One region of the Alteromonas stellipolaris genome, then DNA from elsewhere that is predicted to be linked to it. Evidence: predicted binding sites of a transcription regulator. Region 1 holds the regulator's gene; the other holds the start of a gene.
What was found. Region 1 encodes ArgR, which controls arginine synthesis, uptake and breakdown. Its sites were predicted from a motif close to ANTGAATANNTATTCANT; they were not measured.
Positions count from the first base shown of each region.

Region 2: AVL57_RS02005 (aspartate aminotransferase family protein) is a predicted target of ArgR. The motif match lies at 6,889-6,906, and genes of this name have one in related genera.

Region 1 is NZ_CP013926.1:4,017,413-4,029,927, reverse strand. Features, by position in the region: gene AVL57_RS17040 (TonB-dependent receptor) at 1-2,974, shown strand, start outside; gene AVL57_RS17035 (type 1 glutamine amidotransferase domain-containing protein) at 3,156-3,839, shown strand; gene AVL57_RS17030 (TonB-dependent receptor plug domain-containing protein) at 4,017-6,617, opposite strand; gene argR (transcriptional regulator ArgR) at 7,385-7,849, opposite strand; gene mdh (malate dehydrogenase) at 8,082-9,020, shown strand; gene katG (catalase/peroxidase HPI) at 9,633-11,822, shown strand; gene ppc (phosphoenolpyruvate carboxylase) at 11,928-12,515, opposite strand, start outside.
Region 2 is NZ_CP013926.1:496,074-508,588, forward strand. Features, by position in the region: gene AVL57_RS01985 (putative bifunctional diguanylate cyclase/phosphodiesterase) at 1-2,022, shown strand, start outside; gene AVL57_RS01990 (DUF1338 domain-containing protein) at 2,102-2,908, opposite strand; gene astD (succinylglutamate-semialdehyde dehydrogenase) at 2,967-4,436, opposite strand; gene astA (arginine N-succinyltransferase) at 4,453-5,490, opposite strand; gene AVL57_RS02005 (aspartate aminotransferase family protein) at 5,515-6,723, opposite strand; gene AVL57_RS02010 (HDOD domain-containing protein) at 7,049-8,215, opposite strand; gene AVL57_RS02015 (anthranilate synthase component II) at 8,446-9,021, opposite strand; gene trpS (tryptophan--tRNA ligase) at 9,052-10,059, opposite strand; gene rpe (ribulose-phosphate 3-epimerase) at 10,090-10,767, opposite strand; gene AVL57_RS02030 (TorF family putative porin) at 11,155-11,880, shown strand; gene AVL57_RS02035 (hypothetical protein) at 12,074-12,352, shown strand; gene AVL57_RS02040 (DUF2970 domain-containing protein) at 12,398-12,515, shown strand, end outside.

The DNA of each region.
Region 1 (12,515 bases):
AACAGTGGGTCTAACCACGACTGCAATGGCTCAAGTAACGTCTTCAGATATGAATGGCCAGATAGTCGGTCCAAACGGCAACCCTGCTGTTGGAACCGTAGTTAAAGTAACTCACGTACCAACTGGTGCGGTTAAAACAGTGACAGTAAACAGTGCTGGTACATTTAACCTTCGTGGTTTACGTGTAGGTGGTCCTTACACTGTTGAAATCGACTCGGATGAATTCGCAGATCAAACTATCAGCGATATTTACCTAGAGCTTGGTGAAGCGGCAACTATCCAAAGAACACTTGAATCTGCAGCTAACTACGAAAACATCGTAGTAACCGCTTCTCAAGTAGGTAGTTTGGCTTTCGGTCAAACTGGCCCTTCAGCAAACTTTGACTTGGCAACACTTCAACAAGCGCCAGCGATCAACCGTGATATCACTGATATCGTTCGTATTGACCCTCGTATCTATGTAGATGAAGGCGGTAGCGGTGGTATCCAGTGTGTGGGTAAAAGCCCTCGTTTTAACAGCTTGACGGTTGATGGCGTTCGCATGAATGACCTTTTCGGTCTTAACTCGAACGGTTACCCTACAGAAAGAATGCCTTTCTCTTTTGACGCTATCGAAGGTGTGTCAGTAGAAATTGCTCCTTTTGATGTAATTTACGGCGGCTTCTCTGCGTGTAACATCAGTGCAGTAAGTAAAACAGGTACTAACGAAGTTCATGGTTCTGCGTTCTACGACTATGGTAGCGACAGCCTACGTGGTGACTCACTTGAAGGTGATGATATCAACCTTGGTAGTTACACTGAAAAACGTTACGGCTTCACAGTGGGTGCACCGCTGATTAAAGATAAGCTATTTGTTTTTGCTGCTTACGAAAAACTAGAAGGCGCAAACACATTTGACCGTGGTGCTATCGGTTCTGGCGCAATTAATGAAGTTGCGCTTACACAAGCACAACTTGAACAAATTCAGTCTGTATCTCAGTCATTATATAACTTTGATGCTGGTACAACGCCACTTAGCATGCCTAACGAAGATGAAAAGCTTCTTGTTAAGTTAGACTGGAACATTAACGAAAACCACCGTTTTGCGTTTACCTATAACTATAACGACGGTAACAACTTCGCAGAATCTGACGGCGACGCAGATGAGTTTGAACTATCTAGCCACATCTACGAGCGTGGCGCAGAGCTACAATCATTTGTTGGTGTACTTTACTCAGATTGGACAGACAAATTCTCGACTGAAATCCGCGTTTCTCGCACAGAGCTAGATAACCTACAGCGTTCTATGTATGGTGACGGCACTCCAGGCGGTAACGACTTTGGCGAAATTAAAATTGAGCTAGGTAATGATACAGATACTTCTGAAGACGACCTTACGGTTTTCTTAGGTTCTGATGACAGCCGTCAAGCTAACGACTTAGACTGGGAAGCGTTAAGCCTAATGTTCCGTGGTAACTATTACTTCGACAACGGCCACGCGTTAACTTTCGGTTACGAGAGCGACAAACTAGATATCTACAACCTTTTCGTTCAGCACTCTGAAACCTCTATTACTTTTGAAAGCTTAGAAGATTTCACTAACGGAACAAATGCAGAAATCGAATACGGTTATGCATATTCTGGCAACCTATTAGACCGTGCTGCTGAGTGGGGTTACACGTCACACTCTACTTACGCACAAGATGAGTTCTATCTTACTGACGATTTAAAAGTAGTTGCTGGTTTACGTTATGACTGGATTACAACATCAGACGAGCCTGTTGGAAATGCTGATTTCGTAGCTGGGAACGGTTATGACAACACGGCTAACCTAGATGGACTTAGCTTGCTACAACCACGTGTTGGCCTTAACTATACGTTGAGTGATTCAACTGAACTACGTGGTGGTGTTGGCTTGTTCTCAGGCGGTAACCCGAACGTATGGATGACAAACAACTATCAAAACACGAACGTTATTGGTGGTGAAGTTGAAGGTGAATACGCTAACTTATTCGACGGAAGCGTTGTATGGGTTAATACAGAAGACGGCGTAACTGCTGGACCTGGCTACTCAGTACCTTCTGATTTAGACGAAGAGATGTCTTCTGGTGCAGGTAGTAACTTTGAAAGTAACAACCTAGATCCAGGCTTCGTAATGCCTCGCGAATGGAAAATCTCTGCGGGTATGACTCACATCAATGACGAAGATTACGTATTCAACTTAGATTTCCTTCTAAGTGTGACGCAGAAACAAGCCATGATTAAATATGTGGGTCTTGAGCGTGTAGGCACAACTGACGAAGGTTACCCTGATTATGACTCAGTAGGTTACGGTTCACTTGAACTGACTAACTCTGATGAAGATTCAGTGTCTTACTCACTAACAGCGACCATGAACAAGTCTTGGGACAACGGTATTACTTTCACCGGTGGTTATAACTACAGCCACGCTGAAGATGTACAACCAATGACGAGTTCAGTAGCGTTCTCTAACTTCCAGTACAGAGCATTTACTGACATTAACGAAGAAGTATCTTCACTGTCTGATTGGAATATCGAGCACCGCTTTACTGCTGACCTTCGTTACACTACTGAACTTATCGACGGTTACAGCACTATCTTCTCTGCTTATGCAGTAGCGCAGTCTGGTCGTCCGTTTAGTTACACCATCAGTGGTAACTCTGTATATGGCTACACACCATACCTTGAAGGTAACAACGTGTTACCGATTGGTGCAGAGCGTAACGACCAAACTAGCCCTTGGTGGTTCAAAATGGATATCGCAGTTAGACAAAATATTCCTGCGTTCCGTGAAGATCACTCTGCTCAGGTTTATTTCGTTATGAATAACTTCACCAACTTCATCAACGATGAATGGGGTATTTTGGAAGAAGTTAACTTCAATACTGCTGCGCTAGGTACATCATCTCCTGAAAGTCGTCAGGGTGATGCATCACTTTGGGAAATGCGTGTAGGTATTGACTACCGCTTCTAAGCAACAGTTTAAAAAACAGTTGTAGTGTTAAATGCCACTTTCCAATTTTGGAAGTGGCATTTTTTTTATCTTGTAAATCAACTTCTCTTTATGTTTCTCATCGCATTCCCTTTCTTTTTCTGATCTAACCATTGTCGCCATACGAACGAATAACTAAATGAATTGTTCACATGGAGAACTTATGTCGAAACATATATTGATGGTAATGACCTCACATGAATTGTTAGGTGATACAGGCAATAAAACAGGGATGTGGCTGGAAGAGTTCGCATCGCCCTATTATGCGTTCAAGGATGAAGGGTATACCATCACATTAGCTTCACCTATGGGCGGCCAAGTGCCAATTGACCCAAACAGCTTGGCAGATGATGCTATGACCGACGATGCTATCCGTTATACAAAAGATGAGGTAGCACGAAGCGCAATGTCTTCAACGATTGTGTTAGAAGATGTAAGAGCTGATGAGTTTGATGCTGTGTTCTACCCAGGCGGCCACGGCCCGCTGTGGGACTTATCTGACAATACCCACTCCACAATGCTAATTGAAGATATGATCAAAGCACAGAAGCCTGTAGGCGCTGTATGCCATGCTCCTATCGTGCTTAAAGAAGTAAAACGTGCCGATGGCGAGTTTTTCATTAATGGCAAAACGGTAACTGGCTTTTCAAATAGTGAAGAAGAGGCAATGAAATTGACCGAGGTTGTGCCCTATTTAGTGGAAGACGCACTTATTAGTAAGGGCGGTAAGTACGAGAGTACAGAGGACTTTGGCGTTAAAGTGTGTGTTGATGGTCTTTTGGTGACGGGTCAAAATCCTGCGTCGTCAGGGCCAGCAGCACAAGCGCTTATTAAGGTACTTTCGTAGCGTACTGCACGCACTTAAACTCATTACTAAGTCTACACCGACTCACTGATACCCGGTGTGCCAGTTTTATAAAACGTTAATACTGGCAGAAATAATAAAACGCCGCTGACCATGGCCTATCTCAAATGTACGAGAGATAGGCCATTGTACAAGCGGCGTTTTTGTGTGAGTTAAACGTTAGAAGCTAGCTTGAACGTTGAAGCTCACGGTGCGACCTAAAGGATCGTAAAGTGTATCGTCGAAACCGCGCCATTCGCCGGGCAAGTATTCTTCAAGTTCATCGGTAAGGTTAGCTATGCCTGCAGATACCTTAACGTTATCGTTCACATGATACGAAACGGTGACATTATGCTTGAAGTAATTATCAGCATAATCGTAAGAAGAGTAAAAGGTTTCCCCGTTGGCACCAATGAATAGTGTCCTCCACGAGGCTGTCCATTTATCACCGTCTGTCCAATCTACCGTTAGGTTAGCGCGATTATCAGGATAGAATAATTCGCCAGCCCACTCAGTACCTTCTTCTTCGTAACTAAACACATGCGAATATTCGAGGTTAACCCCAAAATTCCCAATCTCAGTTGCTAAGTCGTAGTTGGCAGTAATATCAAAACCGTTTGTTGTTACTTCTGAGTAGTTAGTATAGCCCGATGTAATAGATGTAATCTTACCATCGCTGTCACGTACGATACTGCTAGAAGTCCCATCTAAGTCTGCGGCAATTAAGTCTTCAACATCGATATCTTCAATTTTGTTCTCATAGTCATACTGGTAATAAGAGACTTCAAGTGACAAATCATCCGTTACATCATAAACCACACCAAGAGTAAGCGACTCAGAGTTTTCAGGACTAAGGTCTGGATTACCACCGTAGTAGGTTAGATGCTGTTGACCCGATGAACAGTAACTGTCATCGCTACCTGGGTTTCCTAAGGTATCGCAGTAGTAGGAGTCGTAGGCATCAGGGAAACCGTAAGAAATGGTCGCGAACATTTCACTCATTGTTGGGGTACGGAAAGCTTCTCCCCAGCTGGCGCGAAGTAAAAGTGATTCAGTCGGGCGCCAGCTAATACCGAGCTTGGGCACCGTATCTGAAAACTCTGAGGTTGAGATGCTAGCACCCGTATCACCTTCAAGCTCATAGCCGTCGTAACGAAGCGCGGCTGAGACCTCTACTTCATGTGGTAATTCAATGGCAAGCTCTGTGTAGTATGACTGTCGTTCACGGCTTGCGTAAACGTCGTCACCGCCCGAACCGCCCGAGATAATGCCTAAACCTGATTCAGGGTCAGATACCTGTTCAAAATCAAGATACGAGTACTCAGCACCAAATACAGCACTAACCGTCATGAAGTTATTTGAAAAAAGCTGACCGGAAATACTGCCATCGATAATGTCGCGCATTTGGGTAGTTTGATAGGTGCCAGTATGATCAGCGTTTGTTAAAAGATCAGCGTTATAAGCATACCAATCATCGGTGCTAAGGCCTTGTACGTTGAATAAGTCAAGTTGCTCGGTATCAATTAGATCTTGTACGACGATATCATTAACCAAGTTGTAGCCAAATACTTCTTCTTTTGCTGATGTGCGCTGGTAATAAACCTGCCAGTCCCACTCGTTTCCAGCAATTTCGGTATAGCCTTCAAGGCCTGAAACCATTTCAAAGGTGGTTTTTTCAGTTTTAGTATCGCGCGTACCCAAGCTAGAGGTACGGAAATAGACTGAACCGTCTTGGCCATATGGGTTCATTGCATTATCGGCGTCGATAGTTAGCGAGGATGTAGATACTGGGGTAGCAGCATAACGAGTATCTGTAGACGTCTGCATTGCAGAGAAGCGAGTGATGAGTTGTAAGTTTTCTGCCAACTCATATTCCACTTTTGTCATCAGTGAGTTTTTCTCAGTCGCACCGTAAAGCCACGTGGTATTGCCATAATAGTAACCACAACGGTCTGACTCAATAGATGTGTCTGCTACATCGCCACACAAATCTTCGTTATAAAGATATGCACCTGCATCTGAATCGTAGAAGTTTGCCACTGGGCTATAGGTTGAATAGCTATTTAGTGCATAGTCACCTGATACCGCGACATCGCTAACTTCTTGTGTGTTTTCATGCTCGGCAATGAATACAATGCTGCCTTTGTCGCTTGTAACACCAGCAGAAAAATTGTACTTACTGGAATTACCACCGTCAGCACCTGGATCTTCAAAGCTATAACCTACATTTACGCCGTCGAACTGTTTCTTGGTAATAATGTTAATTACACCTGCAACAGCATCTGAACCGTATATGGCCGATGCGCCATCGCGAAGAATTTCAATGCGCTCAACAATCGACATCGGGATCATCGACATATCAGAAGATGAACCACCATCGTACCCTAAACCTGGAAGGCGACGGCCGTCCATAAGAACGAGTGTTGCGCCCGCACCCAGACCACGCAAGTTTACTTCGCTTGAAGCTGAAGCACCGCTACCGTAACCAGATTGGCCACGAAACGAACCAAAGGTGTTAATTGAAGAGTTACGTAAAACTTGCGCTACCGATGTATCGCCAGATAACGCGATAGATTCAGCTGTAATAACAGTGACCGGAGAAACTGACTCTAAATCCACGCGTTTAATTCGAGAGCCAGTCACTTGAATTTTTTCTACAGGTTCAGCTGAATTTTCGTCATCTGATTGTGCGAGGGCCATTGGCGCGGCAAACATGCTAGCGGAACTCGCCAGTAAAATTCCTCGCCTAACAGCACTGCTGAGTTTATTGGTGTTAAACATTTTAATTCCCCTTGTCGAAGGTGATTACACGTTGTAATTACAAAGACGTTTATTAGTTTTTATTTTGAACAGATGTTTTCTGTCGGGAGAATTAAGCACTTCGTCGTGCTGTTTGGCAATTTACAAAGTGTATAATTTGTTCTATTTAGACCTAATTTACTTTAATTATACGCAGAGTGATGAAACCTTTACGGTTCTATACATTGGTAAAATAATTATTGCTTTTACTCTCTTAATATTTATTTAAAGATAACACTGGATATTCGTTAAAAGAGAAATCAAAAATAATGCGAGGCTGTGTGTGGTGTGCAGTTTTTGTGTGCGAATAGTGTAGGTTTAGTGCATGATTGACGTAGGCTTTGCGCAAATTCTGCGTAGTTAAGTCTGGTTTAAGTAAAAGTGGGTGGGGCGTTTCAGTACAGATGAAAAAGTCAGAGGAATTTTCTGTAATTACAATTAATGACAATGGTATTGTTGTGGATTTTAGAATTCATAAGTTGGTATGCTTGAGGTTTTTTTAATTATGGTGATATTATTTAATTTTAAAAGTTAAGTTTACATTTTCCTGTTTTTATCAAAGGCTGGATTTTATAAATTTATAATTAATTTCTATTTTTCGAATTCTTTACTTTTCTTTCCTTACTCTTTTCTAAGTCTGTGATAATTTAAATGCACAGCTACCAAGTTGTTTTGTATCTCCCTGGTACAAATTCTTTACCGCCATCTTGTGATGGCGGTTTTTTTTGCTCAAAACTCAAGGCAGAGCCTCAAACGTTCTCGAATAAGTCTTCTACCCGTTGGCGTAACTCTTCAATAAGTGTCACGTCGGCTGGGGCGATAAAAATGGTATCGTCGCCCGCAATGGTACCAAGCACACCATCTTTTTTGCTTAATGAATCAAGTAAACGAGCAATAAGCTGTGCTGCACCTGGGCTGGTGCGAATAATCACCATCACATTATTATGCACAATATCGAGAACCAGCTGCTTTAATGGGCTTTTAGCCGTAGGCATGCCTAGTTCAGGCGGAAGGCAGTACACCATATCACCACGGGCATTGCGGGTACGTACCGCACCAAACTTACTTAGCATGCGGGAAATTTTAGACTGGCTAATATTGTCATGACCTTGAGTTTTAAGGGCATCCACTATTTCACCTTGAGATCCATAGCTTTCCGCTTTCAAAATTTCTTTAAAGGCTTTAATCAGTTGCTCTTGTTTTGCGTTGGCCATAGCATCCTGCACATCAGTTAGCGGTAATAAGTTAAATAATCATATATGTTATATTGTGCCTTACAGGTGACCTTTGCGCAATTTAATTGCATAATCATGCATGATAGTGAATATCGACGTAAAAATGCCTTAAATGGCCGTATTAAGACCATCAGATGATTGAGTTTTCCCCCGCGTTGCATTAGTGTGACGTTCCGTTTAAATACGTGAGTAATCCCATAGGAGAAATGGTATGAAAGTAGCCGTGTTAGGTGCTGCCGGTGGTATTGGCCAAGCGCTGTCTTTGTTGTTAAAAACACAATTGCCAGCTGGTTCTGAACTAGCGCTTTATGATGTAGCGCCAGTTGTTCCTGGTGTAGCTGTTGATTTGAGCCACATCCCAACTGCAGTAAAAGTAACCGGTCACGGTAAAGATGACCTAGCTGGTGCATTAACAGGTACAGACGTTGTTCTTATTCCTGCTGGTGTTCCGCGTAAGCCGGGCATGGATCGTTCAGACTTGTTCAACATCAACGCTGGTATTGTTAAGAACCTTATTGAAGGTGTTGCTGACAACTGTCCAGATGCTTGTGTTGGTATTATTACTAACCCAGTTAACACAACAGTGGCAATTGCTGCTGAAACGCTTAAAGCAAAAGGTGTATATAACAAGAACAAATTGTTCGGTGTTACTACCCTTGACGTAATTCGCGCAGAGACTTTCGTTGCTGAGCTTAAAGGCGTAGACGTTGCTTCTGTACACGTACCGGTAATCGGTGGTCACTCAGGTACAACTATTCTTCCTTTGCTTTCGCAAGTTGAAGGTGTTGAGTTCTCTGATGATGAAGTTTCAAGCCTAACTACTCGTATCCAAAATGCGGGTACTGAAGTTGTTGAAGCTAAAGCTGGCGGCGGTTCTGCAACCCTATCTATGGGTCAAGCAGCTGCACGTTTCTGCTTATCATTGGTTGCAGCAATGCAAGGTGAGAACGTAGTTGAATACACTTACGTTCAAACTGACGACAGCGACGATGCAGCATTCTTCGCTCACCCTGTTCGCCTTGGTGCAAACGGTGTTGAAGAAATCTTGCCATACGGCGAGCTAAGCGCATTTGAAGAAAAAGCGAAAAACGACATGCTTGAAGGCCTTCGTGGCGATATCAAGCTAGGCGTAGATTTCGTAACTGGCTAAGGCTAGGAATATGGGAGCGCTGCTCCCATGTATAAGGCAGGATTAGTAAGCTCTACACAAACACGCCGAGTATCCATCCATGGAGGCTTGGCAGCAGCATCCTTGCTGCTGACAGTTTGTTACGACCTTACTAATCCTGCCTTTTTATTTGTGGCATCTGCATAATCGTCATGCCGTAAATACGTCCATGTAGGCTCCGCCGCCGCACCCTTGGCAAGGGAGTGGCTACATATTTCCCCCACTCAGTAAACTTCCTTTTTGTAAGACAGCATCCATGCTGCTGACAGTTTGTTACGACCTTACTAATCCAGTTTTTTGTCTAATGCATCAAGCTATTTTTAAAGCGCTATAAAAAATGAGAAAAAAGTTACAGAAAATTTGTGGATATTGTCTACGCTATTTCTAAGTGGTTGAGATGGTAAGCATTGCAAATAGCGGCTGAAGCTTATTGGTTAAATGTGACTAGGTTTAGTTCGTTCTAATCGTTAAACCTATTCATCAGCATCGAAAAAACTCACTGTAACAAAAACAATCTAAAAACTAGAATTAAACTATAGCAATCGATAGATTGAATTGATGGTTTCCCTTATCGGACAGCAAGAGGTAACAAATATGAGTAACGCGAAGCTAGGCGATGTTAATAATTCAGATAGAAAGTGCCCCGTCATGCACGGTGGTCTTACGGCTACTGGCAGCACGAATATGGATTGGTGGCCAGAAGCGCTTAACTTAGACATTTTGCATCAGCACGATACGAAGACAAACCCAATGGGTGATGACTTCGATTATCGAGAAGCTGTTAAATCTCTCGATTTTAATGAATTGAAAAAAGACATGATTGCGCTAATGACAGATTCTCAGTCATGGTGGCCAGCAGATTGGGGACACTACGGTGGCCTTATGATCAGAATGTCTTGGCACGCCGCCGGTTCGTATCGTATTGCTGATGGTCGTGGTGGTGCGTCTACGGGTAACCAACGTTTTGCGCCGCTAAACTCTTGGCCGGATAATGTTAACCTTGATAAAGCGCGCCGTTTATTATGGCCAATTAAAAAGAAATACGGCAACAAGCTTAGCTGGGCCGACCTTTTAGTGTTTGCTGGTACTGTAGCTTATGAAAGCATGGGGCTTAAAACTTATGGTTTTGCATTCGGTCGCGCCGATATTTGGCACCCAGAAAAAGACACCTACTGGGGCGCTGAGAAGGAATGGCTAGCGCCAAGTGATGAGCGTTACGACGATGTTGAAACCCCAGAAACAATGGAAAATCCATTAGCGGCTGTGCAAATGGGACTAATTTACGTTAACCCTGAAGGGGTGAACGGTAAACCTGATCCACTTAAAACCGCATTACACGTTCGTGAAACTTTCGCCCGTATGGCGATGAACGATGAAGAAACCGTGGCACTTACAGCCGGTGGTCATACGGTGGGTAAATGTCATGGTAACGGAAGTGCAGACCGTTTAGGACCAGATCCAGAAGGTGCTGATATTGCAGAGCAGGGCCTTGGTTGGATGAACCATGAGACCCGTAGTATCGGTCGCGATACGGTATCAAGTGGTATTGAAGGTGCATGGACGACGAATCCAACACAGTGGGATAACGGTTACTTTGAATTGCTACTTAACTACGATTGGGAATTGAAAAAATCACCAGCGGGTGCAGAGCAATGGGAGCCTATCGACATTAAAGAGGAAGACAAGCCTGTTGATGTTGAAGACCCTTCAAAACGTTATAACCCCATCATGACCGATGCGGATATGGCGATGAAGATGGACCCTATTTATCGTGAAATTTCTGAGAAGTTCTATAATAACCCAGACTACTTCAGCGAAGTATTTGCTCGCGCTTGGTTTAAGCTGACTCACCGCGATTTAGGGCCAAAAGTACGTTATATCGGTCCTGAAGTACCACAAGAAACGCTTATTTGGCAAGATCCTGTCCCCGCAGGCAGCACGTCTTATGATGTGAATGCATTAAAAGCGAGCATTGCGGATTCGGGCTTAACGATTAGTGAAATGGTCTCTACGGCGTGGGACAGTGCTAGAACTTTCCGCGGTTCAGACTTACGTGGTGGGGCTAATGGTGCCCGCATTCAGTTAGCACCTCAAAAAGACTGGGAAGCGAACGAACCGGAAAAACTAGCTAAAGTATTGTCGGTGTTAAAACCACTTGCTGAGGCAGCCGGTGCAAGTCTAGCTGATACCATAGTGTTGGCCGGTAACGTAGGCGTAGAGAAAGCAATCGAGGCGGCAGGGTTCAGTGTTGATGTTCCTTTCGCTGCAGGTCGTGGTGATGCTACTGATGATATGACGGATGCTGATTCTTTTGCACCTCTAGAGCCGCAAGCCGACGGTTTCAGAAACTACTTACCAAAAGATTATGTGGTTAAACCAGAAGAACTGTTGTTAGACAAAGCACAATTGCTTGGGTTAACCGCTGCAGAAATGACGGTGTTAGTAGGTGGTATGCGTGCAATGGGCACGAACTACCAAGGCACTGCACACGGCGTGTTTACCGCAAGTGCTGGCTCACTAACGAATGACTTTTTCACTACTATTACCGATATGCAATACACGTGGAAGCCCACAAGTAAAAGCACGTACGGTATTGTAGATAGAGTGTCTGGTGAGCAAGTTTATTCAGCTACTCGTGTTGACTTAGTCTTCGGTTCAAACTCTATATTACGTTCTTACGCTGAGGTTTATGCGCAAGATGATAACAAAGAGAAGTTCGTTAAAGACTTTGTTAGTGCTTGGACTAAAGTGATGAATGCTGATCGCTTTGAATTACAGGCTTAACATTCAGTTTGTAATGTAATCTCACTAAAAAGCCCGCTTTAAGCGGGCTTTTTTATTTGTACTATTTGTTTAAATAGCATGGCTATGTACCTATTAATTTAGGTGTTAACCTGTATTGCGCATACCAGTTGCGATACCTGTAATAGTCACCATCATGGCACGCTCCAAATCAGGATTATGTGCATCATCTCCTGCTTTACGAATTCGATCTAGCAACTCGATTTGTAAATAATGAAGTGGCTGCAAATAAGCGGCGCGAATTTCCATCGATTCTTTGCCCAGCGGGTCAGCCTTCATGATGTCGTTTTCGCCAGTGAGTTCAAGCAATGAAGCGATACTCTCTTTTAGTTCCTCTCGAAGGGCTGCTCCAAAATGCTTAAGCTCTTCTGGAACCAGACGCTCATCGTAGGCTTCACTAATACGTGGATCCGCTTTATGGAATACCATGTCCAGCATTGAAAGGCGTGAACGATAGAATGGCCATTCGGCAAACATTTCATTCACGACTTTTTCATTCTCGGCATTTTTCACGCTATCGATAGCGCGCATTACGCCCAACCATGACGGTAATACAAGGCGCGTTTGTGCCCATGCAAATATCCAAGGGATAGCACGAAGACTTTCGATACCACCTTGTGGTTTACGCTTTGAAGGTCGGCTGCCTAGTGGTAGCTTACCTAGTTCTTGCTCTGG
Region 2 (12,515 bases), 1.1 Mb from region 1:
CTGAAAAAATTAGAGCTCGCGTTGTGGGCATCGCAAGAGTCATTTTGGGATTGGCAAGCAAGCCATGACATCATTGATATTCGAGCGTTTTCGCTCAATTCAGAAAGCGAATCTACCTGGTCAGGAACGCCAATCGACTTAATGGCGTTAGTGCATGAAGACGACTTGGAAAACTTACAGTTTCAATGGTCGATGGCGCTTCATGGAGGCCGCGAACGCATAGAGCTTTCCTTTCGTATGAGCATACAAGGTCAGTTGCAATGGGTTCGTTTGAGGGGGCGTGTGCTTAAGCGTGGCGTTAGCGGTGAAGCCTTGCAAATAGTGGGCACCACCAGAGACATTACGCAGCTAAGGCAGGCAGAGCAATCCTTCCAGCTAATGGCATCAGCCTTTGCTAATTCCCGCGAACCCATGTTGGTATTGTCACCTAGCTTGAGCATAAATGAGTGTAATGAAGCGTTTGTGAAGTTAGTGGGCGCGCCAGATAAGATGGCTTGTATCAATCTCAATCTCAATGATTTGCTGATAGGGGAAAAAGTTAATACGAACAGCCTGCAACACAACAAACAGCTTAGGTTTGAATCTGTTATTGTGCCTAGAGTAGGTAAAAACACACCGGTAGATATTTCAGTATCAGTTTTTGATAATTATCTACAAGCCCAGTCGTCGCTCATAGCTACTATGCGGGATATTAGTGAACGTAAACGCAATGAAGCTCGCTTAAAGCAACTTGCCCTTTATGATGAGTTGACAGGGCTCAATAATCGCAGCGCCCTGCGAGATATTTTTCAACACCTTTTCGACAGCCAAACCGATTTTTTAGTGGTGTTTATCGACCTTGATGGGTTCAAAGCTATTAATGATACCGCTGGGCACGAGAAAGGAGATACCGAACTTCAGCGTGTTGCCGCATTACTTACCGCTGCTTTCGGTCCGCACGGGGATGTGGCGCGGTGGGGAGGCGATGAGTTTATCGCTGTACTTCCAAGGCAACATATTGACTGGGCGGTGGAAAAATCCGAAGCGCTTATTGGCCTCATAGAAGAAGATGTTGTGGTGACCAAAAAGGTCGAATTAAAACTGTCAGCAAGTATTGGTATTGCCAAATTCCCCAAAGACAATGACAGTATTGAAGGCGTTGTCCAATGTGCAGATGCAGCGATGTATCACGCCAAAAAGCTTGGTAAAGGCCAAGTGAATGTGTACGAAGAAGGGCTTTACGAGAGAATGTCGCAACAGGTCAGTATGGTGAACGACTTGCGTAAGGCTATCGAAAACAATTTACTCGATTACTATATTCAAGGTAAGTATGACTTGCAGGGTAATTTGAAAGGCGGAGAAGTACTTTGTAGGTGGATATCTGGGTTACACGGTGTTGTGCCTCCTGTGGTATTCATTCCTATCGCTGAAGAGCACGACCTAGACCGCCAGATTGGCTTGCAAGCGCTGGAAGCTGCATGTGACTACATCGCCATGATGGAAGCGCAGCAAGGAGAAAGCATACCGCTTTCAATTAATATCAGCGTTAACCAAATGCTCGACACCGAATTCCCCGCTCAAGCCACCAAAATTTGTGATGACTGTTCAGTGCGCACTGACATGATTGAACTTGAGCTCACCGAGTCTATTTTTATCCGTGATGAAAAAGCTGCGCTTGTTGCGCTAAATAGTCTGCGTGAAGTCGGCTTCCGCCTTTCACTAGACGATTTTGGCAGTGGGTTTTCTTCCCTAAGTTATCTTAAGAATTTTCATTTTGAAGTCGTTAAAGTGGACAGGAGCTTGGTGAAAGATATTCACAATAACAGTAAAGCAAATGCGCTTTTTTGTGGTTTGGTGGCTATGCTTAACCGGTTACAGATTGAAATTGTGGTGGAAGGGGTCGAGCAGGAGTCATACTTGCCTTTTATGGAAAATGCAGACGTGAACCTAATGCAGGGTTTTTATTTCGATAAACCTATGCCCTATGATCAGTTCCTTGCAAGGCATACGAACCCGTCAGATACTTTTCCTGACAGAAAATAAAAGGGCTTTCGCCCTTTTATTTATCGCATATCAGTTCTTACTTTTCGTTCAATACCCGCTAATTTAACGCGTAAATAACTCAACTGGCGTTAGTGCTTTCAAAAATCTTATCTGCAGACGCTGCCACAAAACCTTGGTAACGCTTGCCATTAGGCATGTTATAACGCTGAGCAAATTCGTAAAAACAGCTAGGAATAGCAGCGGTCTCATCGGAAAAATTCACAGGAGCGCGGTCGGCCATAGTAGAAGACTGTGCAAGGAAGACTTCAGGTCCGCCTTTTATTTCGCCGCCAGAGGTATTTAGCACAAAACCGGCATCTTTAAGACGCGCATTTACGTCTGAAAGCTCATCAGTTTGCCCTAAATGATTAACGCTAACCGTGAAGTGATTGGCGCAAAATCCCCATGCCGCCAACCATGCTGCATATTCTGACTCATCTAGCAGGGCATCATAATCGGCTTTACTGATATCCCAGTGACGGCCTGAATAAAGGAAGTTGTCAGCAGTCACTACATCCGCATCCATTTGTGCTACGAGCTTTTGAATTATAGCTTGTGCATTGTCAGACAGTTCGTTCACTCTCAACTCACTGATGAAAACTTTTGGTTTTGTATCATCAGGGTGTTCGAAGTGCTTAGCGGTTAGCTTCTTCGCTTCAAAATTGTAATCACCCATTTCGGTATACCCGAGGGCAAGAAAGTGAGCAGCCAATTTTTCAAGCGCGGTTTTATCTAATGCAAAGGTTCTAAAAGCAACATGATCGTTAACTATGTTATTCGTGCTTTCTTCATCGGCAAGAAGGGCATGGATTTTGTGAGCTGAAGGGGTAATTGCAACATAATCGTCCCACATATTGGCAAAGAGCGTATCGATATTGTTATGCATGGCGTGTGTCCTATAAATAAAGCCGCTATTAATAGCGGCTTTGAATGTAGTGGTGTAATTAAAGTGTTAGGCCTGGGCTTAACTTACCCGGCAAGGTTACTTTTTCAAGCTCTACCGAGGCGACTGGAAACGCACAGTAGTCGGCGGCATAAAATGCACTAGCGCGATGGTTTCCACTTTCACCAATGCCACCAAAGGGTGCTGCACTGCTTGCACCCGTAATAGGGCGGTTCCAGTTAACGATGCCTGCACGAATACGTGCAAAGAAATAGCGGTAGTCTTCTTCGCTATCTGCTAGCAATCCTGCCGATAAGCCAAAGCTTGTATTGTTCGCTTCTTCAATTGCGTTATCAAAGTCGGTGTAGCGAATAACCTTAAGCAATGGGCCGAAGTGCTCTTCATCAGGCAATTCAGATAGCATGTCAGTTACATCAATAATACCTGGTGTGGCGAAACCCTTTTGGTTATCAGGCTGTTCTAATCGCAACAACACCTTGCCGCCTAGAGCTTCAAGTTCTTGCTGCGCTTTAACCATAGATGCTGCAGCGTTTGCTGAAATCATTGCCCCCATGAAAGGCTGATCGTCGGCATCATAGTCATCAATTTTGATATTCTTAGTGACTTCAAGCAGACGAGCTAATGTGGCATCACCTTGAGCATTGGCAGGTAAAAACAAACGGCGCGCACAAGTACAGCGTTGACCCGACGTAATAAAGGCTGATTGCACGATATCGTGAACCGCACCATCAATATCGGCAACATCTTTCACAATTAACGGATTATTTCCGCCCATTTCAAGAGCCAAAATTTTACCTGGGTGTCCTGCAAATTGTTCGTGCAAAATTTTGCCAGTGCGTGAACTTCCGGTAAAGAATAACCCATCTATACCGTTGTGCGACGCTAGTGCTTTACCGGTTTCAACTTCACCTTGAACCAGGTTAAGTACGCCGGCAGGCAAGCCTGCTTGTTCCCATAGCTTGACCATTTCTTCGGCAACCATAGGGGTAAGATCGCTAGGTTTAAATACCACGGTATTACCTGCAATAAGCGCTGGTACAATGTGACCATTAGGCAAGTGGCCAGGGAAATTGTACGGGCCGAATACTGCTACAACACCATGGGCTTTATGGCGAATGAAAGCTTTACCTACAGGCATAGGGTTTTCAACATTGCCGGTACGCTCAAAATAAGCTTTTTCAGAAATAGCGATTTTACCCATCATGGCACCCACTTCTGTGGCGGTTTCCCACTCTGGTTTGCCGGTTTCTTTTGCTATTACTTTAGCTAGGTGCGCTTTCGCTTCGCCTAGCTTTTCGCCGTAAACTTTAATAATGTTTAAGCGTTCTTCAACCGTCATCATTCCCCAAGCTGGAGCCGCAGCGCGAGCTGCTTTTACCGCTAAGTCAATCTGGCTAGGGGAGGCTGACTTACCCTCCCAAATAACTTGGTTTTTAGCTGGGTCGATTGAGGCTAAGTCGTGCCCTTCACCGGTAACCCATTGTCCGTCGATAAAATGTGTGTGTAACATAAAAAGTGTCCTTCAATTAGTCTCTGAACTTTACAGGTGCAAGACGAACATGGTCGCCTTCTTGCACATTCAGAGCGGCTGCAGCCTGACGCGAAAGCACGGCAATATTTTGCTCTTCATTAACACCTATTTCGGTGGCTACCGCGCGAAAATCTGCAACAGAGGTGTTTATGATGTAATGGGTTTGACCTTGTGCGGCCGCTGCATCATCAATAACAATTGGCATTTTTAAGCTAGATTGCGCCGTTCGGATATGGCTGAGGTTGGCCTCTACCGTAGGGCCCGCATCAAAAATATCAACGTAACCGCGACAGCTAAACCCTTCACCTTCAAGCAACTGCAAGGCGGGGCGGGTTTTTTCATGAACCTGTCCAATAACCGCCTGTGCTTCTTTGCTCAATAGATTGACGTAAATAGGGTATTTAGGCATCAGCTCTGCAATAAATACCTTATTGCCAATACCGGTAAGGTAATCAGCAGTAGGGAAGTCCATCGAGAAAAAGTGGGTTTCAAGCCATTCCCAAAAAGGCGAACGACCTTTTTCATCACTCACACCACGCATCTCGGCAATGACAGTTTCAGAAAAGCGCTCACGGTGCTCCATCATAAATAAGAAGCGGACTTTCGATAGAAAACGGCCGTTAATGCCACCACGGGCCTGCTCTCTTAAAAACAGTGTACAAATCTCAGTTACGCCCGTGTAGTCATTACAAAAGGTGAGAATTTCAACCGTATTGTGAATGTTTAGCTCGCGAGAGGCGTGCACCACTTTACTCAAATGATAGTGGTAAAACGCATCATCAATACCTACAGCTGCTTCAATACCTGACGTGCCTACTACTTCACCGGTTGTCGTATCTTCCATAACAAAAAGGTACGACTCATCACCGGGTTGGGTCACGTTAGCTTTAGTGAAAGCTTCTTGCGCACGGTCGACTTTTCTATGCAGCAGATCATCGTTAACTGGTAAGGAGGTAAACCCGATACCTGACTCTACAGCAATGTCGTACAAGGCCTTGTAATCAGCTTGTGTAATAGGGCGAATTATATTCATGTTCGCTACTCGCTAATTTGGCGTTTATTCGGCGTTCACAACAGCGGCAACGGCACGTTCAAATCGGGCTAAGCCTTCTTTGATATCTTCATCAGGAATAACCAGTGAAGGGGCGAAACGAATAACATTAGCACCGGCAATTAAGCACATAAGGTGCTCTTTTGTTGCTGCCATCATAAAGTCGCGAGCGCGGCCTTGGTATTTTTCGTTTAACGCGCAACCAAGCAACATACCTTGTCCACGTACTTCAGAAAATACGTCATATTTGTCGTTAATGACTGTAAGTAGCTCACGGTACAAGGCTTCTTTGTGTAACACGCCTTCAAGTACTTCAGGCTGATTAACAATATCAAAGGCTTTTTCAGCCACGGCGCAGGCTAGTGGATTACCACCGTAAGTACTGCCGTGAGTCCCCGCTTTTAAATGCGCGGCAATCGCGGTTGTCGTTAACATGGCACCAATAGGGAAACCACCGCCTAACGATTTTGCGGTAGTTAAAATGTCAGGTGTTACACCTAAGCCCATGTAAGCATATAAGTGACCAGTACGACCAACACCCGATTGCACTTCATCAAAAATAAGTAAGGCATTGTGCTTATCACACAACTCACGCACACCTTTGATAAATTCAACATCAGGAGAGATGATTCCGCCTTCGCCTTGAAGTGGCTCCATCATAACGGCACATGTGTTGTCAGAGATTAATGCTTCAAACGCGGCTAAATCGTTATAATCGCAATGCTCAACAGCGCCAGGCTTAGGGCCAAAACCATCAGAATATGCGGCTTGTCCACCAACGGTTACGGTAAAGAAAGTACGACCGTGGAAACCTTTGTTGAAAGCGATGATTTGGTTTTTGTCTTCACCGTAGTTATCTAACGCGAAACGACGAGCTAATTTTAATGCGGCTTCATTGGCTTCTGCGCCTGAGTTAGCAAAGTATACTTTCTCTGCAAACGTGGCATTTACCAGTTTAGCCGCTAAGCGAAGTGCTGGCTCATTGGTGAATACGTTGCTCAAGTGCCACAATTTGCTGCCTTGTTCGTTAAGCGCCTTAACGAGTTCAGGGTGACAATGACCTAGTACGTTCACGGCAATACCGCCAGCGAAGTCGATGTACTCAGCACCATCTTGATCCCATACACGTGAACCTTCACCACGTACGGGTACCATGCCCGCAGGATTGTAGTTAGGCACCATCACTTCATTAAACGTTGCGCGAGTTACTGTCATTTTTGTTACCTCTGTTTTAAGCGCCTGTGTCGGTAAAATAGACCTCGAACAGGCGGAAAAATAAACGAAATTACCGATGAGTATGCCATTTTTTTAAGGGTTTGTCTTGTTTGTGAATGGCTGCAGCCCTTTATATACAAGGACTCTGGCTTAATTTGCAGGAAAAGTGAATAACTATTTACTACTAAGCCATATTGTTTAGGAATAGTGTAATTAAAAGGTGAATTAGGTGTGTAATCTCACAGCCAGAGCGCGTTGATCTGGTGTGGGTCAAATAAGGGTAAAAGAAGATATTTGGCTACTTTGCATGAATATCCACAAAAAATTAGCTGTTTTCTTCTTCCCGAGATAATGGAAGGGTGAAAATATCAACAGATCTTAGTTGTTCCAATGCACCTGATGGATACTCCTGCTCCTTAATCATTGGTTTTACCTCTGGCACTTCAACCATGCGTGATTGGTGTAACATTCTTACCTTCGAATAAGTGCGAGCTTGATGTAGAAGCTTGGGCATGGAGCCTACTTCACAGGGTTCTCTGGTGGCACATTGGCGCATCGCATCACCAATAAATAAGCGTTTCAACATCATGTTTTCAATGAGATCAGCGGATACCGCATCGGCATATTCATCTTGTAATGCAATCAGGTAATTTGCCGACGGCGCCAGCTTTAACAACGCTTCATGGCGCATGCGCTCTTTGTCTTTTTGGCTTTCGTTTAACAGGTGAAGCTGCACCTTATCGAATAACTTGAAGTACAATCGGATGATGGCACATCGACCTAATTGACTGAGCATGCCGAAACTATAAGCCTGAATCGGGTTCAGCTTGTAGTGTGGCGCAAGATGCCTAGCCGCGACCGCCGTGCCGTGCGCAAACTGAGTGAGTTTAAGTTTGATGCAAGGGTATGGGTCGGTTACCTGAGGCATGGCGCGTTTTACAACAAGAGAAGGAATTAGCAGGCGTAAATTCTCAATGCCTAAAAAGCTAAGCGCCGTCCTGAAGGTTTCAACCACGATTACCCGGCCTTTGGAATCTCGTCTTCTAAAAGCGGGAGAGTTCACGACTTGCATCAACTCGTCATAAAGCCAAGGTAAATTAGTTGCAATAGGTTCTAGTTTTGATACCGACGCCGCGCGAACCGAAAGCGCATCGAGTAATGCACCAGTGTCGTCACTTAAATTCAATGTGTTGTTGAATACGTCTGAGGTAAACGATAACTGCTCGGTAAGCTCACCTAATAACACTTCATGTAAGTAATGGTTAACAGTTTCGGTATATGAAGCATCAGACTGTGCTTTTAGGCGTTTATTCTCTATAGCGACTTTTTCGACGTGAAGTAATTGTCTGCGGGCGTCACCTTGTTCGGATTGCTCAAAGCTGACTTCACCAGGACCACGTTTTCCCAGCATTTTCATCGCGAGTTCTGGAGAGATTAATAGGCTCTCAAAGCGCTCATCGATAGGCGGCGGGGTCGATGCTTGGGTCGTCATCTTAAAGTAGCTCCTGCTAAGTAACTGTTCGTGCGTCTGTTCATAGATGCCGTGCATTGGGTCGCCCTACTTCCTAAATATATATATTTACAAAGGCGCTTTGTTGATTAACCTATAAAAGTAAACAAAAACAACGCCAAATGCGAATAATTGCAGAACTTTTTATCGGCAGGAAGCCCTATAGCTTAAGTTTATTCTGTATCCTTGGCAGAATAAATAAGGGTTACACCCTAGGCGTTTAGAAAAGCACATAAAATATCGTGGCCATACTCGGTGAGTAAAGATTCAGGGTGAAATTGTACACCCCATATAGGGAGAGCTTTATGAGAGATCCCCATAATTTCTTTTTCCCCGTCATCAGTTACGCACCACGCATCGATATTTAAGCTTTCAGGAAAGTGGCTTTCATCAAGCACTAATGAGTGATAGCGAGTTACCGCATAACCTTGTTCAAAGCCGCTAAATAAGCCACGGTTTTTATGAAAGAGCGCGGAAGTTTTGCCGTGCTTAATTTCTTTTGCTCCAATCACTGAAGCACCAAAAACCTGACCTATGGCTTGATGGCCTAAGCACACACCAAGTAAGGGGATCTTCCCAGCAAAGTGCTTAATAGCCTCTAAGCTAATTCCCGACTCATTGGGTGTACATGGGCCTGGTGAAATCACTAAATGACTGGGTGATAAGGCTTCTATATCGGCAATAGTAAGGGCATTGTTTCTCACCACCTTAACGCATGCACCTAACTCGGTAAGGTAACGGGCAAGGTTGTGAGTAAATGAATCGAAATTATCAATTAACAGCAACACGACAACCTAACCTGTTCAATACAACGCTAATTAAGGTTTTGGAATAAAGCCAACGGCTTCATAAACCTTTTTAAGAGTTTCCTCTGCGCGGGCCGAGGCTTTTTCTGCGCCATTTCGCATCACATCGTTTAAGTAGTCACGATTGGTGCGAATATCGGCATAGCGTTGCTGAATTGGCTCTAAAAGGCCCACTACCGCTTCTGCTACGTCACCCTTCAAGTGACCATACATTTTATCTTCGTATGCCGGCACTAATTCATCTATCGATTTTCCTGTCGATAATGACAATAGGGTAAGTAGGTTTGATACCCCAGGCTTTTCTTGTGGGTTGAAGTAAATGTTTGCTTTTTCGTCTGAATCGGTTACCGCACGTTTAATTTTTTTGGTGATTTTTTTAGGATCTTCAAGCAAGCCAATGAAGTTGTTTGGGTTAACGTCAGACTTCGACATTTTCTTTTCTGGCTCTTGTAGACTCATGATACGAGCACCAAACTCAGGAATGTGAGGTTCTGGTACACGTAGAATGTCGCCATATAAGTTGTTCATACGGTTAGCGATATCACGGGTAAGCTCTAGATGTTGTTTTTGATCATCACCTACAGGCACTTTGTCAGCTTGGTACATTAGAATGTCTGCTGCCATCAATACCGGATAGCCATAAAGGCCAACATTGATATTGTTTTCGTTCTTCGCTGACTTATCTTTAAATTGCGTCATGCGATTTAGCTCACCCATTTGGGTGTAGCAATTAAGTACCCATGAAAGCTGGGCATGTTGAGGTACATGAGACTGCACGAATAAGGTGCTTTTTTCTGGGTCGATTCCGCAAGCTAGGTATAACGCCAGTCCATCTAGGCAGGCCTCAAATAATTGCTTAGGATCTTGCCTAACCGTTATGGCATGCAAATCCACTAACATGTATAGGCAATCATGATCGTCTTGCATGGAAACCCACTGCTTAAGCGCACCCATGTAATTGCCAAGGGTAAGTTGTCCAGAAGGCTGACAGCCACTTAATACAATAGGCTTGTTACTCATAATGTGTACCTGTACGTTAACGTTGTTTAGTTACGCCTTAGAAAGACGAGATAATTCAGTGCGCATGTCATCAATAACTGCGCGGTAATCGGGCTCAGAAAAAATAGCAGAACCGGCTACGAACATATCCGCGCCAGCTTCAGCAATGGCGCGAATGTTATCGACTTTTACGCCACCGTCAATTTCTATTCTTATATCGTGACCACTTTCTAACACGCGTTGCTTAACGGCGCGCACTTTATCCAATGTGCTAGGGATAAACTTTTGTCCACCAAAGCCCGGATTGACCGACATGATAAGGATATGGTGTAACTTGTCCATGACATGATCCAGATAATGCAAAGGCGTGGCAGGGTTAAACACCAACCCAGGTTTACAGCCAGCATCAATTATAAGCTGTAATGAGCGATCGATATGCTCGGATGCTTCAGGGTGAAAACTAATATAGCTGGCACCGGCATCGGCAAATTTTTCGATTAAGTCATCAACCGGCTTCACCATCAAATGCACATCAATAGGTGCAGTAATGCCATACTTTCGTAAAGCCTCGCATATCATAGGGCCAAATGTGAGGTTGGGCACATAGTGATTATCCATTACATCAAAATGAACCACATCGGCACCTGCGTTTAGTACGTTCTCTACCTCTTCTCCTAGCCGAGCAAAATCGGCAGACAGAATTGAGGGGGCAATCAAAAATGGTTTCATCGGTTTTCCCTATTTACGAGGCAATGCACGTGCTAAAAGGTGAAGTTTACCGAAAGTTGGCTTTTGAAAACAGCGCTGATTACATTACTACTTGTGTTAAAGGGAAGTAAAAATAAGGGGTTGAAAAGATTAAATTAATTGCACCGTATTGGTGAGCATGCCCATTTTTGGGGCGATTTTGTGCACTTTAACTCAACTTTAAATTTATTTTTTATTTTTCATAATTTATTTTTATTCATAAAATCAGTATTTTATGTTTATTTTGGTGGTTGTGGGTATTGCGCTTTAAGTGGGCATCACTCTTGCGTAATCCAACTCAAATATAAGAAAAATCAAGACAGAAAAATTAATTACAACAAGTTTTGGAACTTCACGGAGAACACACACATGAAATTATCTACTAAAAGCACATTGCTTGCGGTTGCTGTATCGTCAGCTTGCCTATTTACTGCGTTACCTAGTTACGCAGAAGTTACGGCTAACGCCGGCGCGACAAGTAACTACATTTGGCGTGGTTTAACGCAAACAATGAATGAAGCTGCCGTTCAGGGCGGAATTGACTACGCACACGAAAGTGGCTTTTATGCAGGTACTTGGGCATCAAACGTGAAATACGGTTCAGACGACAATTATTCGTATGAGCACGATATGTATTTTGGATTCTCTGGTGAATCTAACGATATCTCCTATGATTTCGGTTACCTTTATTACAATTATGATGCTGCAGCAAACTTCGATTTTGCTGAAGTATACGGCTCTGTTGGTATGGGTGGACTTAGCCTGACCCTTTCTGTTCTTGCTCATACCGAAGCGGATGAAGCGGATAACCGTGATTACGGTTTTGGTGAAGCGACTTATGTTTCGCTTGATTATGGTTTAGAAGTACTAAATGGTTCGGAACTAGGTTTCCATGTTGGTTATCACCAAGGTGATTTTGCGGAAGACTTCAACGGTGTAGTTGGCGGTTACGCAGATTGGGGTGTGTCTATTGCGAAAGATGGATTTAGCTTCGCAGTAACCGGTACTGATTTAGATGACAGTGGTGATGCAGATTCGTTAGATAACGATGCAGTTAAGTTCACTGTTGCTTACAGCATGGACTTCGAGCTGTAAGTTTAAAATGACTTCGAAAACAATGAATTAATTGTTGTTGATGTCTGAAATTAAAAGCCTGATGCGTACGTGTCAGGCTTTTTTTACTATTGGAAATAGTAATTATATTCATCATTAGTGAATATTATCTTGTGAGTAATAAGGTTTTATTTATAATGAAGTTCAATGCAAAATAGCGCAAGGAGTGTTCAGGATGAAAGTACTTCCATTTTATGCAGTATGCGGCATGGTTGCGCTAGTTAGCGTAGCGGTGTATCCACGTTCGGGCTCGGAAGCCTCAGTGTGCGAGTTTCAACCCTCTTCTAGTTTTAATCCTAAGTTACCTGCTAGTCATGTGCAGAATCAGTGCGCCAGAGACAGAGATGGTGTTGCTGAAGTCAGTTGGCTGTCATGGATTGCTGGAAAGTCTCCTTCATTTCAGTTTCATTTTCTCGATTTGCTTGAGTTACTTCATAATGATGACAGCAAGTAAAACAGCAAGTAGCATCGCAGTTTCCCAACAAAAGACTTATCAGTAATGAGTCAACAACCGGGTACCGGCTTCTGGTCAGTGCTTATGAGTGTTGTTGCTGGTGTGTTCGGTGTGCAAAGCCATAAAAACTATGAGCGCGATTTTACGAAAGGAACCTTCGTTA